DNA from 2 places in the Lacinutrix sp. MEBiC02595 genome. Region 2 is predicted to be linked to the other one. Evidence: riboswitches for the same ligand, from Rfam matches in the RefSeq annotation. Region 2 holds a riboswitch; the other holds the start of a gene.

Region 1 (9,916 bases), on a different contig from region 2:
GGAGCAACGGTTATAGAATCTCCAGTATGAATCCCGATAGGATCCATATTTTCAATAGAACAGATAATTACTACATTATCATTAGCATCTCTTAAAAGTTCTAATTCATATTCTTTCCAACCTATTAATGCTTTATCAATCATTACCTCATGGATTGGAGAAATTTCTAATCCGCGGGTTAATAACTCATCAAAGTCTTCCTCTTTATGTACAAAAGACGCTCCTGCTCCACCTAAAGTAAAGGAAGCTCTAATAATTAAAGGAAAACCAAACTCTTGTGCGATTTCTTTTCCTTTTAAATAGGAAGTTGCAGTAGCCTGAGGCGCCATTGGAATACCAATTTTAAGCATTAGCTCTCTAAACTTCTCTCTATCTTCGGTAATATTAATAGCGTCAATATCTACACCAATAATTTCTACACCAAAATCTTTCCAAATCCCTTTTTCATCTGCTTCAATACATAAGTTTAAAGCTGTCTGTCCGCCCATTGTTGGCAAAACAGCATCAATTTGCGGATGTTCTTTTAAAATTTGAATTAAAGACTTACTGGTTAAAGGCAACAAGTACACATGATCTGCCATAGAAGGATCTGTCATGATAGTTGCAGGATTAGAATTAATTAAAACGGTTTCTATACCATCTTCTCTTAAGGAGCGTAAGGCTTGAGTTCCTGAATAATCAAACTCACAGGCTTGCCCAATAACAATTGGTCCAGAACCAATAATTAAAATCGATTTTAGTTGCGTGTTTTTTGGCATTTTATTTAATTATAGTGTGTTGCAAAAATACTATTTATTAGATATAAAAAAAGGCGTTACACCTAAGTAACGCCTTTTATATATTAACAATTGTTAATCATTATTTTTTATGTCTTGTTTCCGTTGATACAGACAATTTCTTTCTTCCTTTAGCTCTTCTACGTGCAAGTACTTTTCTTCCATTAGCAGATGCCATTCTTTCTCTGAAACCGTGTTTGTTTCTTCTCTTTCTTTTTGATGGTTGGAACGTTCTTTTTGGCATTGTCTTATTTTTTTAAATCTTCTTAATTATAAATTTTCTCAGTGTTGAGTTTCCTCAAATGTGCGCGCAAATATACAAAGCCTTTTTTATTTAACAAACCAAAATATAAATATTTTTTTGAAATTTATAAAGCAGTGTTTTTCATAAAAATTTAGTTTCTTTGTAATCCACAAATTTTAGTAAAAAATGTACAACAAAAATTTCAAGTTAATTATTGCCGCAGGTATAATAGGAGTCGCTGTTTGGCAGTTTATAGAAGGTTATATTGGTAATGGTATTATGTTTATTTTACTGTCGTTAATCTTCATTTTCTTATACTTTAAAAACGAAATTATTTTATTAGCTTTTTTAAAATTACGTAAGCAAGATTTTGAAGGAGCCAACAAATGGTTAGATAAAATTAAAAATCCGACGGCTGCTTTAGTGAAAAAACAGGAAGGTTATTTTAATTACCTTAAAGGTATTATGGTTAGCCAAACCGATATGGGCGAAGCTGAAAAACGTTTTAAAAAGGCTATTACTCTTGGTTTATCTATGGATCATGATTTAGCGATGGCAAAATTAAATTTAGCTGGTATTGCTTTTACTAAAAGAAGGAAGCAAGAAGCACAAATTCTTTTAAAGGAAGCTGAAAAATTAGACAAGCGCGATATGCTAAAAGATCAGATTAAAATGATGAAAGATAATATGAAGCGCGCACAAGCACCAAATCAACATTATGGTCAAGGTGGTTCTATGCGTTCGCAAAAAAGAAAAAGTAGATAATTCTTATTGAATTACCTGTTTTTTATTCGTTCTAAAAAAAATAAATAAAATGGTACTTACTAATAGTAATAGTAAGTACCATGTATTTTCTACCAAATCGATATAGCTAATTTTGCTTTGAGAAAAGCTTAAAATCATTAAGACTTGTGCCCCATAAGGCAATAGTCCTTGCGTAATACAAGCAAAAACATCTAGAATAGAAGCTGTTTTCTTATTATCTAAAGCATATTCATCATTAATAGTTTTAGCAATAGACCCCGCTATAATAATAGATACCGTATTATTAGCAATAGCAACATTTATGGTACTTACTAAGCCTGCAATACCAAATTGAGCAGATTTTTTACTTTTAATTAAGGTTTTAATTTTATTTAAAACATACTCTATTCCTCCATTTTTTTCTACTAAAGCAGCCAAACCTCCTGTTAATAAAGAAAGTAAAAATATTTCGGTCATACTAGTAAACCCAGAATATGCAATTTTGGTAGATTCTATCAGTGTAAAGTCTCCATAAAACAAGCCTAATATACCTCCAGAAATAATTCCTAAAAGAAGGGTTACAAAAACATTTACTCCAAAAACGGAAAGTATAATAACTAAAATATAAGGTAGTATTTTTATTACAGAGTAGTTGTAAATTACATCTTCCGTAATATTACTTTCCAAATCAAAACCTTGAACCACTAAAATTATAGAAGTAATAATAGCTGCTGGAAGTGCTATTTTTATATTCTCTTTAAACTTATCACTCATTTTACAACCCAGAGATTGTGTTGCTGCAATAGTAGTATCAGATATTACCGACAAATTATCTCCAAACATAGAACCACCTAGTAATGCACCACAAAGTACTGCTAGCGATGTTCCTCCTTGATCTGCAATTCCTATAACAATTGGTGCTAAGGTAACAATCGCACCTACTGAGGTTCCCGTAGAAACAGATAAAAAAGCTGCAATAATAAACACACCAAAATAAATATACTCAATAGCTATAAAGTCTAAACCTAGATTTACAATAGCATCCACACTTCCTGTAGCTTTAGTAATAGCCGCAAAAGCTCCTGCTAATAAATAGATTAAACACATGGTTAGTATTTTATCATCTCCACAGCCTTTTAAAAGGGTTTTAATTTTAGAGTTAACCGATTGTTTAAACATTAAAAAGGCGACTATAATACCCAAGATAACTGCTATAGGAGCTGGAAGTGCATAAAAGTCGTTTTGGTATAAACCAACGCCTAAAAAAGTAAATACAAATACAAATAAGGGAATTAGTGCTTTAAAACTTGGTGTAATGTGATTAGGTTTTGCCATTTTTCTTTTTAATGTTAAGAAGACAAAAAGCAAATAGAGAAGAAATTGAATTAACATTTTTTCCAAAATATTGGCTTATCGCTTTAGCACCTTGCTTGTTATTGCAGGTTGCTATCTCCTTTCGAGATTCTTGATAATTAATTTAAGTCGGCAAATATATAGGAATAAATACTTGGTACGCCCTTAAATTAGATAATTTTAACAAACTATTTAGTAAATGAAAGATTGCTTCATTTTTAAACAAAAAAAAGGAATAGCTTTACACTTAAAGCTATTCCTTTTTTTATAAACACCTATTTATTTAAGGGTTCGTTTTATAATACCCTTCACGCGGAATATCTATTAAATATTTTTTTCTAGATGCGTTATTTAATTTTGGTTCACGCAACCACGGATTGTGTATTTTAAGAATTTTGTAGTTTATACCAAATCCTTTAGCAAAACTTGCAAAATCGGTTACCACAGTATCTACTTCTACTTTATAAGTAGGTATATAACTATAAAGATCTTTATCTCTAAAATTAAAACCATATTTATCTGGATGACTTAAAATTTCTTTTAATGCCACAATTCTAAATACATAACGCCCCGTTTCTTCTCCTAAAAGTAAATCGTAATAACCAGAGACATCTTGTTCTTTTAACCTTCGTGCCATTCCAGCCATTCCAGCATTATATCCAGCAGCTGCAAGCGTCCAAGAGCCTAATTTCTCTTTAGATTTTTTTAAGTACACACAAGCAACCTCTGTTGCTAATTCAATATTATAGCGTTCATCTACATTATCATTTACTTCTAAACCATATTCTCTTCCGGTACCTTTCATTATTTGCCAAACCCCACTTGCTCCAGCATGTGATCTTGCATTTGTTAGTCCGCTCTCAATAACTGCTAAGTATTTAAAATCGTCAGGAATACCATGTTTTGCAAGAATAGGTTCTATTATAGGAAAGTATTTTCGTGCACGTTTAAACATTAAAAACCCATTAGATTGCCAGTATGTATTTACTAACAATTCTCTATCCATACGTTCTAAAATATCTGGATTATGTAATGGGACTTGCTCTCCTGCAAAATCCAAATAACTAGGGACTTGTAACGCGTAAACGTTATAATCGTTTATTATCTTTTTTTCAAAATTCTCATCCGTTGGCGCATCTTGCAATGCAAAAACACACATCCCGCATATCCCAAATAACCCAACTAGTGCGAGTGCATTTTTAATCCTTTTCATAGTCCTTGATTTTTTTTTATAAAGTTAAATAATATCTAGCAAAATTTACGCCAGAAATTACTGTAATATCAATTTTGGCAAATTTTCATTAAACCACTTATATTTATTAATAATCATGATATGCGTTCCTCCTTTAACAGTGATACAATCTGTAATATGTTTATATGGAAAAACCATGTCTTTATCCCCATGAATATGAATCACTCCTGGTATTGGTTTATCTTGCTGCCAACATACTACTTGCTCAATTGCCCAATCTAAATAGGCAGTGCTAGTTACTGACATATATTTTTTATAAAGCTCTACTCTTTTCGCCACACTTTTACCAAATGTATATTTTGCTATGGCATCTATATTACCAGCTAAACTAGTTGGTAAAATTTTATAAGCTTTGGTATGCTTTGCAAGTTTCATACGTTTTGGCAACTCATGCATAGTTTTCACAGAAGATACAACAAAAAGTTTTCGTAGCTTAATATGCTTACTCATTTCTTGCACTAAGATACCTCCAAAAGAAACACCTAGTAAAACCACATTATCCTCTTTAATAAAAAGCGTCATACGTTTTGCATAATCACTTATAGATTCATTTTTATGAGGAATTACCCATTCTAACCAATGTATTTGAAACTGGTCTTCTGGCAATTTTATATTTTCAAAAATAGTAGGATTAGCAGCCATTCCAGGCATTAAATACACATGTATAAGTTCTTGATTCATTAGTTTTTAAGTTCTTAATAACTATAAATAACCGATTAATTTTCGTAAATTTACTGCACAAAACTATGCAAAAAAGTTTTGACTCCTTATTTTTCTATTGAATTAAAACAAATTAATTATGATTGATGCAGCTGAATTAATTGATAATGACTTCTTACGTCAATATGAATTAAAAATTGAAGATGAATTAGCAAAAATTGAATATTCCCTTCAAGAAAGAAAAATATTTTTAACCAAACTTATAATTCCTGAAAACTTATTTTCTGAAGATTTTCAAAATGAATTTATAGTACTTGTTCTAAAAAATATTGAAGAAAGAAACCTAAGCGTTGTTCCTACCAGTCCGGAAATAGCCAAGTTTATTAGAAAAAATAGGCAATACAAAAGCATGTTACCTGTAGGTTTAAGAATTTAACAAGTATCTAATTACTTGTTTACTATTAAAAAACGGAAGCAAATGCTTCCGTTTTTTTTATACCAATTCTTTTATAAAATCAAACCGTACTATTCCGTCATCATCAATTTTAGTAAGTGTTACGTCTTGTAATGTATTTACTAATTCAGGATTCCAAGGTGCTTTCACTTTTACATAGTTTTCTGTAAAACCATGAATATATCCTTCTTTATTCTCACTTTCAAATAAAACCCTTCTAGAACTACCAATCTGGCTTTCATAATATGCTCTTCTTTTCTTTACAGACAAACCACGTAACATTTTACTACGTTTTGCTCGCACGTTTTTAGGTACTTCATCTTCCATAGTAGCTGCAACGGTATTATCTCTTTCCGAATACGTAAAAACGTGTAAATAAGAAATATCTAGTTCATTTAAAAAGTTATAGCTTTCTAAAAACATGTCGTCTGTTTCACCAGGAAAACCAACAATTACATCCACACCAATACACGCATGTGGCATCACTTGTTTTATTCTGCTAACGCGATCTACATACAATTCTTTCATGTATCTTCTTCGCATTAGTTTTAAAATCTCATTGCTTCCGCTTTGCAAAGGAATATGAAAATGAGGAACAAAAGTTCTACTTTTAGCAACAAAATCTATGGTTTCATTTTTAAGTAAATTAGGTTCGATAGAAGAAATACGTAAACGCTCTATACCTTCTACTTGGTCTAACGCCTGAACAAGCTCATAGAACGTGTGTTCATGCTTTTTATTACCAAATTCCCCTTTACCATAATCACCAATATTAACGCCGGTAAGTACAATTTCTTTAATACCTTTTTCTGAAATTTCTTTTGCATTTTTAAGTACATTCAAAAGTTCATCACTTCTAGAAATACCTCGTGCTAAAGGAATGGTACAATAAGTACATTTATAATCACAACCATCTTGTACTTTTAAAAAAGCACGTGTTCTGTCGCCAATAGAATAGCTACCCACATAAAAGTCTGCTTCTTCAATTTCGCAAGAATGCACTTCTCCAAAATCATTTTTAGAAAGATCATTTATATAATCTGTGATTTTAAATTTTTCGGTGGCACCGAGCACTAAATCGACACCATGCACATCTGCCAACTCCTGTGGTTTAAGCTGTGCATAACAACCTACTGCCGCAACAAAGGCATCTGGATTACTCTTTTGCGCTTGTTTCACGATCGTTTTAAATCGTTTGTCTGCATTTTCTGTTACAGAACATGTATTAATCACATATATATCCGCCTTTTCCTTAAAATCTACGCGATCAAAACCTTCATCGTTAAAGTTTCTTGCGATAGTAGATGTTTCCGAAAAATTAAGTTTACAACCTAAAGTATAAAATGCGACTTTTTTAGTAACGTTCATTCTTGTATTTTTACCAAGTTGCAAATTTACAACTAATAAACTATATGTTAAAACAGATTAAACTCTTTATAAAAGTTACTTTGAATAAGTACGCATTATTTTTTGGTGTTTTTGTATTATACTCTTGTCAAGAAAACACAAATAATACATCTTCTGTATTTAGATATAACGAACATAAAAATATTGGTTCTTTAGATCCGGCTTTTGCGAAAGACAATGCCGATATTTGGGCCATTAATCAACTTTTTAATGGTTTAGTACAAATGGATGAAGACTTAAACGTGCAACCTTGTATTGCTAAAAGTTGGTCTATTTCTCCCGATGCCCTTACCTACTCTTTTACACTTCGCGAGGATGTAAATTTTCATAAACATATTCTTTTTGGAAAAGATTCTACTAGAACTGTTATAGCTGATGATTTTGAATACAGCTTAAATCGTCTAAAAGATAAAAAAGTAGCCTCGTCTGGAAGTTGGGTTTTAAATAAAGTCGAAAATTTTAAAGCTATAAACGATTCGATTTTTCAGATACAATTAAAACAACCTTTTCCTGCTTTTTTAGGATTGCTTACCATGAAATATTGTTCTGTAGTACCAAAAGAGATTGTTACTCATTATGGTAGTGACTTTAGAGCAAACCCAATTGGAACTGGTCCTTTTGTCTTTAAACGTTGGGAAGAAAATATTAAACTCGTTTTTAGAAAGAATTCCAATTATTTTGAAAAAGATGCTGAAGGATACACCTTGCCCTATCTGGAAGCAGTTGCTATTACTTTTTTGCCTGATAAGCAAAGTGAATTTTTACAATTTGCGCAAGGAAATTTAGATTTTGTATCTGGCTTAGACGCTTCGTATAAAGATGAAATTTTAACGGCTACTGGTACACTTCGTGAGTTATACGCTGCTGATGTTCATATGATTCGCGGTCCATATTTAAACACAGAATATCTTGGTTTTTACATGGAAAGTGATGCCATAGAAATACAATCTAAAATCCTTAGACAAGCTGTAAATTATGGTTTTGACAGAAAGAAAATGATGACCTATTTAAGAAATGGGATTGGTATTCCTGCAAATGGTGGTTTTATTCCGAAAGGACTCCCTGGTTATAATGCGAATACTGGTTATAATTATCAGCCAGAAAAGGCAAGAAATTTGGTTGCACAATATATAAAGGAAACCGGAAACAAAAATCCGGAGATAACACTTACTACCACTGGAAATTATTTAAGCTTTTGTGAATATATTCAAAGAGAGCTAAAAAAAACAGGATTAAATATTAAGGTAGATGTGGTTCCTGCTTCTGCCTTAAAAGAAGCAAAGGCGAATGGAAAAACTGACATGTTTAGAGCGAGTTGGGTCGCCGATTATCCGGATGCAGAAAATTACCTTTCGTTATATTACAGCAAGAATTTTGCGCCAAACGGACCGAATTACACCCATTTTAAAAACGAGCAATTTGACCTTTGGTATGAACAAGCTTTTACGGAAACAAATACTTTACACAGAGAAAAACTATATGCTAAAATGGATTCTTTAGTAATGCAAGAATCTCCTATAATTGCTATGTTTTATGATGAAGTGGTACGTTTTACAAGAAAAGAAGTACATGGCTTGGGTATAAATCCAATTAATTTATTAGAATTAAAACAAGTATCTAAAAATTAATCCATTAGATTCCTAATCTAACATCTTCATAAAAGCTATTTTCTGTTTTATTTTTTTCTTCAATAATACCCATTACGATTAAATATTGGGAAATACCATAGAATAAGATAACCGTTATATAATCATAAAAAAAGTTATTATGATAGAACTGCGCTAAAACGGCTATAGAATCTGCCATAACAGAAAATAAAATTCCAATACCAACCGTTAAGTAACTTTTAGTATCTACTCCAGATTTTCTTAAATAAGCAAATTGCAAGGTAAGCATTGCTACAAACAAGTAAATTAAGACAGGAAAAAAATACTTCCCTAAATTATCATATATAATATTTAACACAACAAATATGTAAACAAAGCAAAAAACAACGATTGGAAGTAGTCTAACTAATTTAAAATCATTTTGATTAGAAAATCTAAAAGTATAAAACAGTTTTCCCAAAATAAAACCTAACATTCCTAAAGAAAAAAGAAAAGAAACGTCTTTAAATATTAAAAAGATATCTCCTAAAAGAAAAAAGAATAAGGCTAAAATCATGAAAACAAACTTTTTCTTAGAATTTTCTTTAGCATTAATCCAATAAAACAAAGCTAAAGAAATCACTATTAAAGGCTTGGTAATAAATCGAAAAGGAATGGTATCCAGTCCTAATTTTACTATTATATCAATTATAAGAATGGAAAAATATAGAACGGAAAAGTATAATTTATTTTTTAAAATAAACATAAATATGTAATGGCTAAGTATTATTTTAAGCTTTGGGACTTAATTTACAGCAACTTAAACCAAAAAACAATAACTACCTATCTAAAAATAAAAAAAATCAATTAATTTAGAATTATTATATATAAAATACTAAAAGAAACAACGCATTGGAAGCACTAATTGGTGAAGAAATAATACAAATCATCTCCTCCTTTTCCTTTTGGCCTAGCGGAAGAAAAGTAACCCGATTTTAAGTCGTCATTAAGCATAAAACTATAATCATCATACTTTGAGTTTATAGGTTCTTCTAATAACTGTGCTTCACCAAAAGTACCATCTTCAAGAAATTCACTTTTATAAATATCCATCTTCCCTTTTCCTTCTGGTCTATTCGATGAAAAATATAGCGCATTATCTTTTCCTATAAACGGAAAAAGTTCTTTTTTTCTAGTGTTTACTTTTGAACCTAAATTTTCTGGTTTTCCAAATACATTATTTTCATTAATAGTAACTCTAAAAATATCTGTACCACCAAGAGTACCACGCATAGTAGACACAAAATACATGTACTTACCATCGGGACTAACGGCAGGATGACCATAAGAAGATCTTGGATTACAAAAAGATGGTACTTTAAAATTTGTCCACCCAATACCTTCTACATATTCACCTATTTCAATTCGTAATTTAGAAGC
Region 2 (9,916 bases):
AAATTGTAATGTGCATAAATAGAAACATTGTTACCAAGCACGCTATTTTTTAAATCTTGATAAGCTAGAGAAAATCCGTAATCCGGATAATTATAACGTTGTTGCCAATCTTCTTCTCCAAAGGTTTTGGTATTCCAACTGACAATAAAACCTTCCGGATGTCCTTTAATTAAATGCGAAATATCGGTATTATGTAAAGCAATATTTCCTGAGAAATAATTTACATCAAAATAAGAATCTGTAGCTTTCTTTTCTTGCGAAAAAACACAAGCACAAAAAAGGCAAAAAATGTAGGTTAATAAACGCTTCATTAAATTTAATTAGAGCGCAAAAATATAAAATTTAAAATAAAGCCGAAGCAATCGTTTTTATATTATCACTTTTTCCCATAGAATAATAATGAAGCACAGGAACTCCTGCATCTTGCAGCTCCTTAGATTGCTGAATGGCCCATGCAACACCAACTTCTCTAACTTGCTTATTATCTGTGCAATTATCTACTGCCTGAATTAAATCTTCTGGTAAATCTATTTTAAAAACCTGAGGCAATAATTGCAAATGTCTTTTTACAGCAATCGGTTTTATTCCTGGTATAATTGGCACGTTTATTCCCGCTTTTTTTGCAGCATCTACAAACTGAAAATATTTTTCATTATCAAAAAACATTTGCGTCACCACATAATCTGCTCCAGTATCTACCTTTTCTTTTAAGCGTTTTAAATCCGTTTGCAAAGAAGGTGCTTCAATATGTTTTTCGGGATAACCGGCAACACCAATACAGAAATCGGACTTATCATCGACCTCCAAAACATCGTGTAGGTATTGTCCGCAATTCAAATTCTGAATCTGTGCCACCAAATCCCTCGCGTACATATGTCCACCTTTTTGCGCTTCAAAGTATTTTTGATGACTCATCGCATCGCCGCGCAAAGCCATTACATTATTAATTCCTAAATAATGACAATCGACCAATAAGTACTCGGTTTCCTCTTTACTAAAACCACCACACAACACATGAGGCACCGTATCTACATCATATTTATGTTTAATTGCCGCACAAATACCAACAGTACCAGGACGCATTCTAGTGATTTTACGATCTAAAAGTCCTTGTTTCTCTATGTAAATGTATTCTTCTCTAGAAGTGGTAACATCTATAAAAGGTGGTTTAAATTCCATTAAAGGATCAATATTATCATATAAATCCTGAATGTTCTTTCCTTTTTTTGGCGGAATAATTTCAAACGAAAATAACGTTTTCCCGTTTGCATTTTTTATGTGTTCGATTACTTTCATAATAATGCCAGCGAAGGCAGGTATCTCATTAAATTATTATTTATTTCTTTTGGGCGTTACCTTTTGCTCATACCTGCCAGGTTTAGATGCCAAATAAATTGGCACAAGCCTTGCAGGATCGCAAAACGTCGCGCTTTTCGCTATATCTTTTTACTGGTTCTCGATACTATACTCCTTGCAGTCGCAGCACTCGAACTGACATAAAAAGGATGCCGCTACAATCCCTAACGCAGGTATCCGCTATGTTTTTTTCTTTCCAAGATGCTGTGCTTATTTGCAATGAGATTCCTGCCTGCGCAGGAATTCTAATCCGCTAAATTCGGACTCAACCATTTTTGTGCTTCTTCTATACTTATGCTTCTTCTTTTTGCATAATCCTCTAATTGGTCTTCCTTAATTTTCCCTAGTCCAAAATATCTAGCTTCCGGATTTGCAAAATAATAACCACTAACACTTGCTGCTGGCCACATCGCTAGACTTTCTGTTAACTGAACACCAATAGCTTCTTCCACGTTTAAAAGTTTCCAAATAGTTTGCTTTTCTAAATGATCTGGACAAGCAGGATAACCAGGAGCTGGACGAATACCTTTATATGTTTCCTTAATTAAATCTTGGTTGCTTAAGTTTTCGTTATGCGCATAACTCCAATAATCTGTTCTTACTTTTTTATGTAAATATTCTGCAAAAGCTTCTGCTAAACGATCTGCTAATGCTTTTATCATAATCGAATTATAATCATCATGTGCATCTTCAAATTGTTTTGCGAGCTCTGCAGTTCCAAATCCTGTAGACACACAAAATGCGCCCATATAATCTTCTCTTCCTGTTTCTTTAGGAGCAATAAAATCTGCCAATGCAATATTTGGTTTTCCTGCTGCTTTTCTAGATTGCTGACGTAGCGTTAGAAAATTTAATGTTTTCTCTTGAGATGCTTCTACTTCAATATCATCATCATTTACCGTGTTTGCTGGAAACAATCCGAAAATCGCCTTCGCTTTTAAAAGCTTTTCGTTAAATACACGTTGTAATAATTCTTGTGCGTCTTTAAAAAGATCGGTTGCCTGTTCGCCAACTACCTCATCGGTTAAAATATCTGGATACTTTCCATGTAAATCCCAACTTCTAAAAAATGGAGACCAATCGATAAATGCTTCTAATTTGGTGATATCAAAATCTTGAAAATCTTGAATCCCTAATTGTTTTGGTTTTGTAATTTGAGACGTATTCCAATCTATTTGAAACTTGTTTTTTCTAGCGTCTTCTATCGAGACGTATTCTTTCTTTGTTGTTCTGCTTAAAAACTGCGCTCTAAACTTATTATATTCTTCACGTATTTGCTCTTTATATATTTTATTGTTTTTGTTTAACAACTGACCAACTACAGTTACCGCTCTCGACGCATCATTAATATGCACGACTGTATTGCTATAGTTTGGCGCAATTTTCACCGAAGTATGTGCACGAGATGTTGTTGCGCCACCTATAATTATTGGAATGGTAATATTCTTTTTTTCTAAGGACTTGGAAACATAAACCATCTCATCTAACGAAGGAGTAATCAATCCACTTAAACCAATAATATCTACCTTTTCTTTAATGGCAATTTCTACTATTTTTTCTGGCGGAACCATAACGCCCAAATCGATGATTTCATAATTATTACAACCTAAAACAACACTTACAATATTTTTACCAATATCATGTACATCGCCTTTTACGGTCGCCATTAGTATTCTACCTGCAAATTCTTGTTTCCCATCTTTTTCCGCTTCAATAAATGGTTGTAAATAGGCAACAGCTTTTTTCATAACACGAGCGGATTTCACTACTTGTGGTAAGAACATTTTTCCGCTTCCAAAGAGATCTCCAACCACACTCATTCCAATCATTAAATTCCCTTCAATCACTTCGATGGGTTTTTCTGCAATTTGCCTAGCTTCCTCTACATCTTCGATAATAAAAGCATCAATCCCTTTTACTAATGCGTGTGTTATTCTTTCTTGTAACGTATTACTTCGCCATTCTAAAACCTTGGTAACATCTTCTTTGACATTTCCTTTTACCGTTTCTGCAAAATCTAATAAACGTTCGGTGGCATCATCACTTCTATCGAATAAAACATCCTCAACATGGGTTAATAAATCTTTATCAATCTCATCATAAACCTCTAACATGGTCGGATTTACAATTCCCATATTCATTCCATGTTGAATCGCATGATATAAAAACGCAGCATTTATAGCCTCGCGAACGGTATTATTTCCTCGAAAAGAAAAGGACACATTGCTCACACCACCGGAAACATTTGCATACGGCAGATTTTTACGAATCCATTTGGTAGCACGAAAGAAATCTAGTGCATTTAATCGATGCTCGTCCATTCCTGTTGCTACAGGAAATATATTAGGATCGAAAATAATATCTTGAGGTGCAAAGTGGACAATGTCAACCAATATTTTATAAGAGCGTTCGCAAATTTCAATTCGTCGTTCATACGTATCTGCTTGTCCGTTTTCATCAAAAGCCATTACAATTATAGCTGCACCATAACGTTTTACTAATTTTGCTTGTCTAATAAATTCGGCTTCCCCTTCTTTTAAACTGATAGAATTCACGACGCATTTTCCTTGTGCTACTTGTAATCCTGCTTCAATGATTTCCCATTTGGAGCTATCAATCATTAATGGCACACGAGAAATATCTGGTTCGGATGCTATCAGGTTTAAAAACTTCACCATGGCATACTTTCCGTCCAGCATACCTTCATCCATATTCACATCAATAATTTGTGCGCCTCCTTCTACTTGATCTCTAGCAACACTTAATGCTTCTTCGTATTTTTCTTCTTTAATTAAACGAAGAAATTTACGTGACCCAGTAACATTTGTACGTTCTCCAACATTAATAAAATTACTTTCGGGAGTAACTACCAATGGTTCTAACCCAGAAAGAGTAAGGTATTTATTTTTAGCTTTTTTCATTATTTATAATGTTCTACTGTTGGGAATGGTTGATAAAAATGATGCAATAAATTTTTCCATGTTTGATATGCTTCCGATTTTCTAAACCCTATTTCATGATCTTCTAAAGTTTCCCAATGCACTAATAAGATGTATTTATCTTCTTCTTCGATACATTTTTTAAGCTGATGTGAAATGTATCCTTTCCTAGAAGAAATTATTACCTCTGCATTTTTGAAGGTTTCTTCAAATTCTTCTGAAACACCTTCCCTTATATTTAAAATTGCAACTTCTAATACCATTATGCTTCGATTTCTAATTTTCTTGGTTTGTACTTTGCAGCAACTTCGGCTATGGCTTTAATATGTTCCGGACTTGTGCCACAACAGCCACCAATGATATTTATTAAATCGTCTTGTAAATATTCTTCAATATATGCTTGCATCTGTTTTGGAGATTCTTCATACTCCCCAAAAGCATTTGGTAATCCTGCATTTGGATGTGCAGAAGTAAAAAATTCTGTTTTATCGGATAAGCGTTGTAAATAAGGTTTCAACTGTTCTGCTCCTAAAGCACAATTAAATCCGACACTTAATAAAGGAATATGAGAAATGGAAGTCAAAAAAGCTTCTACGGTTTGTCCAGATAATGTTCTACCAGAAGCATCTGTAATAGTACCCGAAACCATTATTGGAATATCGATATTGCGTGCTTCTTTCACTTCTTCAATAGCAAATAATGCGGCTTTTGCATTTAGCGTATCAAAAATGGTTTCTACTAAAAGTAAATCTACACCGCCATCGATTAACGCTTCTACTTGCTGTTTGTATGCAACGCGTAATTCTTCAAAAGTAATAGCTCTATATTCTGGTCTATTTACATCCGGTGATAAACTTGCTGTTTTATTGGTAGGCCCAATACTTCCAGCGACAAATCGAGGTTTGCTTGGGTTTTGTTTGGTGAATTCTTCCGCAACTTTTTTAGCGATTTTAGCAGACTCGTAATTTAGCTCGTATACTAAAGCTTCCATATCATAATCTGCCATGGCGATTGTAGTTCCAGAAAAGGTATTGGTTTCTACAATATCTGCTCCAGCTTCAAAATATTTAGCATGAATAGTAGCAATTGCTTCTGGTTGGGTAAGCGATAGTAAATCGTTATTTCCTTTTAAAGAAGAAGGATAATCTTTAAAACGTTCGCCACGAAAATCTTCTTCAGAAAAATTATATTGCTGAAGCATGGTTCCCATCGCGCCATCGAGAACTAAAATATGTTTTTGTAAAATGTGTTTGATATCAGACATGTTATATTAAATTATATAAATGTCATCAGAAGGGAAGTAAGGTAATTACTTGTGGTTATCTGTCTAATTTCTGAAATACATTCAGAAAAAAGTAGAATTTAGCACCTTCTTTTTTATAAAGGGTTGCCAAGGCTTCAATGGGTCTAATCCCTCTGCCTTTCGTGATAACATTCAATACGATTAAGAACTAAAGTGTAAATTAAGGGAATAAAAATAGGATTACCAATTTTTATTCGTATAAATCTGAGGAAATATAACGATCACCAATATCACAGATAATAGCGACAATAATTCCTTTTTCTATTTGTGCTGCAATTTCTAATGCGGAAGCAACAGATCCACCACTACTCATTCCTGCAAAAACGCCTTCTTCTTTTGCTAGACGATTCGTCATTGCTCTAGCATCTTCTTCACTTACATCTACCACTTGATCTACTTTGGAAGCATTAAATATTTTTGGCAAATAGGCTTCTGGCCATTTACGAATTCCCGGAATCTTCGCGCCATCTTTAGGTTGTGCACCAACAATTACAACGTCTTTATTTTGCTCTTTCAAATAAGTAGAAACGCCCATAATGGTTCCTGTGGTACCCATTGCAGAAACAAAATGTGTGATTTCGCCGTTCGTATCGTTCCAGATTTCTGGGCCCGTGGTTTTGTAATGTGCTTTCCAATTATCCTCATTTGCAAATTGATTCAGCATGAAATATCCTTTTTCTTTTTCTAGTTGGATTGCTAAATCTCTTGCACCTTCTATACCAACTTCTACCGAAGTTAATATTAATTCCGCGCCATAAGCACGCATCGTTTTAATACGTTCTTGTGTAGAATTTTCTGGCATCACAAGCACCATATTTAATCCGAAAAGTTGCGCTATAAATGCCAAGGCAATTCCGGTATTACCACTTGTAGCTTCCACTAAAGTATCCCCTTTTTTAATATCTCCACGTTTTAAGGCTTCGGTAATCATATTATAAGCAGCTCTATCTTTAACGCTTCCGCCAGGATTTTTCCCTTCTAGTTTTAAAAATAGTCGTACACCTTCTTTTTGTAAAATATGCGTTGCTTCTATTAAAGGCGTATTACCAATTAAGTCTGTTATCGATTTTCCTTCTATCATTATTTTCTAGTCTTAATTTTAATTTCAGATTGGTACGTAACTAATGAATTTTCTGGAACAGATTGTGTAATCCACACATTTGCTCCTATAATACTATTTGCTCCTATAACAATATCGCCACCAAGAATGGTTGCATTTGCGTAAATAGTCACATTATCTTCAATGGTTGGATGCCTCTTTGTGGATGCCAAACTTTTTTTGACTTGAATGCCGCCTAAAGTAACTCCTTGATAAATTTGAACTTGACTTTTAATAATTGCAGTTTCGCCAATTACAACACCTGTTCCGTGATCTATAAAAAAGGAATCACCAATAGTAGCTCCTGCATGAATATCAATTCCTGTAATGCCATGAATATACTCCGACATCATTCTAGAAAGAATATGCAAATCTAATTTATAAAACTCATGACTTAAACGATACACAGCTATAGCGTGAAATCCCGGATATGCTAAATACACTTCCTTTAAACTTTTACAAGCTGGATCATTATCTTTTGCAGCAATGGCGTCTAACTCAATTTTCTTTTTAATTAGATGTAATCTTTCAGAAAAAGACTTCCAAATAGCCTCTCCTTTTTCTACAGAAAGTGCTGTTGAAAATTTTAAAAAAACTGCTTTTAAGTACTTTAATTCCTCTTTTTGTTTTTCTCTACTTTCAAATAAAGCATAAAACAAATCTTTAGTAAATATTGCTACTTCTTCTTTTAAACGAAGGTTGAAAACCATTTAAATTCATTAGTTAATGGATTGAACTACTGCTTTTGGCGCTTCTTTACGTGTACCGTCAAAACCATCAATACCACTAACTGTTGTATATTTTAACACATACTTTTTACCAGGATTAATAATTTTATATGCGGATTGGCACATTAAAGTTGCTTCATGAAAACCACACAAGATCAACTTCAGTTTCCCTTCGTATGTGTTTACATCTCCAATTGCAAATATACCGGGAATATTTGTTTGATAATCTAATGTATCCACTTTTATAGCATTTTTAACAATTTCTAATCCCCAATCTCCAATAGGACCTAATTTAGGAGACAAACCAAATAGCGGAATAAAGTGATCTGTTTCTAGTAAGGTTTTTTCACCGTCTTTAGTTATTGTAATGCCGTCTAACTTATTATTACCATGCAAAGCAGTAACTTCTGCTGGAGTTATCAAGTTTATTTTACCTAGTTTTTTTAATTCTTGCACTTTTTCTACGGAATCTAAAGCGCCACGGAATTCATTTCTTCTATGAATTAAAGTTACTTCGGAAGCTATATTTGCTAGAAACACACTCCAATCTAAAGCAGAATCTCCACCTCCAGAAATCACCACTTTTTTATCACGATATTCTTCCGGGTCTTTAATAAAGTATTCCACCCCTTTTTCTTCGTAATACGCAATGTTTTCAATCTTTGGTTTACGAGGCTCAAAAGAACCTAAACCTCCCGCAATGGCAACAATTGGCGCTTGGTGTTGCGTCCCTTTATTTGTAGTTACAATAAAACTTCCGTCTTCTTGTTTTTCTATGGTCTCTGCACGTTCCCCTAAAGTAAAACCAGGTTCAAACTGTTTCCCTTGTTCTAATAGATTTGTAGTCAAATCTCCTGCTAAAACTTCAGGAAATCCCGGAATATCATAAATAGGTTTTTTAGGATAAATCTCAGAACATTGTCCGCCAGGCTGAGGCAATGCATCAATTAAATGGCACTTTAATTTTAGCAATCCTGCCTCAAAAACTGTAAATAAACCTGTTGGACCTGCTCCTATTATTAATATATCTGTTTTAATCATGATGTACTTCTTTCTTACTAATTAAACCTTTTGTGAATTCGTTTAAAGTGTCTACTTTTTCTTCGAAATCCCCTTTTATTGTTTTTCTAAAAACGTTCAAATTCTTCACCATATCGTCAATATTATCTGGAATAACATCTTCAAAAAACTGACGTAAACGTTTTGCTGTAGTTGGAGATTTCCCGTTGGTAGAAATGGCTATTTTTACATTTCCTTTGGTAACAATGCCGCCCATATAAAAATCACAATATGGCGGATTATCAGCCACATTTACTAGAATATTCCGTGCTTTGCAATCCTCGTAAACTTCTATATTTACATCGATATTATCTGTGGTTGCAATAACGATGTGTTTATTACTTAAAAGCGTATTATTATAAATATTTGGTATCATTTCAATGCCAAATTTTGTGGCAAGCGTAATAGTTTCGGCTCTAAAAAAAGGAGCTACCATTTGCACTTTTGCATTCGGACTAGATTTTAGCAAAAAGCTTAATTTTTCTAATGCTACATTTCCACCTCCAACAATAAGAACGTTGAGTTGTTCTACTTTTAAAAATATTGGATATAAATTATTTCTCTCTTCCATTTTACACGAATCTTATGCAGAAATCACTTCCGGTTCCTTATTCATTTCTTTGAAAATAGAATCTAATTGCACGCGTTTTCCAACCACTTCTCCTATTACAATTATTGCAGGATTTGCCAATTGTTTTTCTTTTACCACATTGCAAATAGTTTCTATCGTTCCTACCCCAAATTTCTCTTCTTTTGTAGTTCCGTTTTGAATGATTGCGATGGGCGTTTTTTGTTTTCCTTCCGAAGAAAAAATAGATACAATTTCTTCTAATTTCCCCATTCCCATTAAAATAACAACGGTTGCTGTAGATTTTGCTGCAAGCGCAACATCATTAGAAATAGTATGTGCTTTTGTAGTTCCTGTAATTACCCAAAAACTTTCGGAACTTCCTCTTTTTGTTAATGGAATTCCTTGATATGCAGGAACTGCTAACGAAGAGGAAATACCTGGAACCATATAGGTTTCTAATCCAAATTGTCTTACATAATCGATTTCTTCTGCACCACGACCAAAGATAAATGGATCACCACCTTTTAAACGTACTACATGTCCATATTGTAAAGCGCGACTAACAATAAGCGCATTAATTTGTTCCTGTTGGTATGCATAACAACCTTTGCGTTTCCCAACAAAAATTAATTCTGCCTTTGACGATGCATATTGCAATAATTCTTTATTTACAAGTGCGTCGTACAAAACAACTTGCGCATCTTTAATTGCTTTAATTGCTTTTAAAGTAATTAAATCTGGATCTCCAGGACCTGCGCCTACAACGGTTAGTTTTGGTGTTATTATCGCTTTCATCTTACACGTAATTTAGGATACTAATTGTTTTTCTTGTTCTCTAAATACACGGACAGCTTCTAAGAA

Evidence for each region. Region 2 has a riboswitch for S-adenosylmethionine ahead of ACVCZW_RS06075 (homocysteine S-methyltransferase family protein). Riboswitches for the same ligand answer to the same signal wherever they lie in the genome.
Region 1: linked by a shared signal. The riboswitch ahead of ACVCZW_RS06905 (Na+/H+ antiporter NhaC family protein) and the one ahead of ACVCZW_RS06075 (homocysteine S-methyltransferase family protein) in region 2 are both predicted to bind S-adenosylmethionine.

Annotation. Positions count from the first base shown of each region.
Region 1 is NZ_JBSHNU010000201.1:115,822-125,737, reverse strand. Features, by position in the region: gene carB (carbamoyl-phosphate synthase large subunit) at 1-758, opposite strand, end outside; gene rpmH (50S ribosomal protein L34) at 859-1,020, opposite strand; gene ACVCZW_RS06910 (DUF2892 domain-containing protein) at 1,207-1,785, shown strand; gene ACVCZW_RS06905 (Na+/H+ antiporter NhaC family protein) at 1,789-3,099, opposite strand; SAM-I-IV-variant riboswitch at 3,146-3,241, opposite strand; gene ACVCZW_RS06900 (lytic transglycosylase domain-containing protein) at 3,401-4,330, opposite strand; gene ACVCZW_RS06895 (alpha/beta hydrolase) at 4,388-5,050, opposite strand; gene ACVCZW_RS06890 (N-acetyltransferase) at 5,169-5,465, shown strand; gene mtaB (tRNA (N(6)-L-threonylcarbamoyladenosine(37)-C(2))-methylthiotransferase MtaB) at 5,523-6,851, opposite strand; gene ACVCZW_RS06880 (ABC transporter substrate-binding protein) at 6,896-8,518, shown strand; gene ACVCZW_RS06875 (lysoplasmalogenase) at 8,523-9,242, opposite strand; gene ACVCZW_RS06870 (hypothetical protein) at 9,398-9,916, opposite strand, start outside.
Region 2 is NZ_JBSHNU010000200.1:51,447-61,362, reverse strand. Features, by position in the region: gene ACVCZW_RS06095 (acyloxyacyl hydrolase) at 1-311, opposite strand, end outside; gene metF (methylenetetrahydrofolate reductase [NAD(P)H]) at 343-1,296, opposite strand; gene metH (methionine synthase) at 1,602-4,277, opposite strand; gene ACVCZW_RS06080 (antibiotic biosynthesis monooxygenase family protein) at 4,277-4,558, opposite strand; gene ACVCZW_RS06075 (homocysteine S-methyltransferase family protein) at 4,558-5,559, opposite strand; SAM riboswitch class I at 5,612-5,730, opposite strand; gene cysM (cysteine synthase CysM) at 5,789-6,679, opposite strand; gene epsC (serine O-acetyltransferase EpsC) at 6,679-7,407, opposite strand; gene ACVCZW_RS06060 (NAD(P)/FAD-dependent oxidoreductase) at 7,417-8,466, opposite strand; gene ACVCZW_RS06055 (precorrin-2 dehydrogenase/sirohydrochlorin ferrochelatase family protein) at 8,459-9,055, opposite strand; gene cobA (uroporphyrinogen-III C-methyltransferase) at 9,068-9,850, opposite strand; gene ACVCZW_RS06045 (HEPN domain-containing protein) at 9,863-9,916, opposite strand, start outside.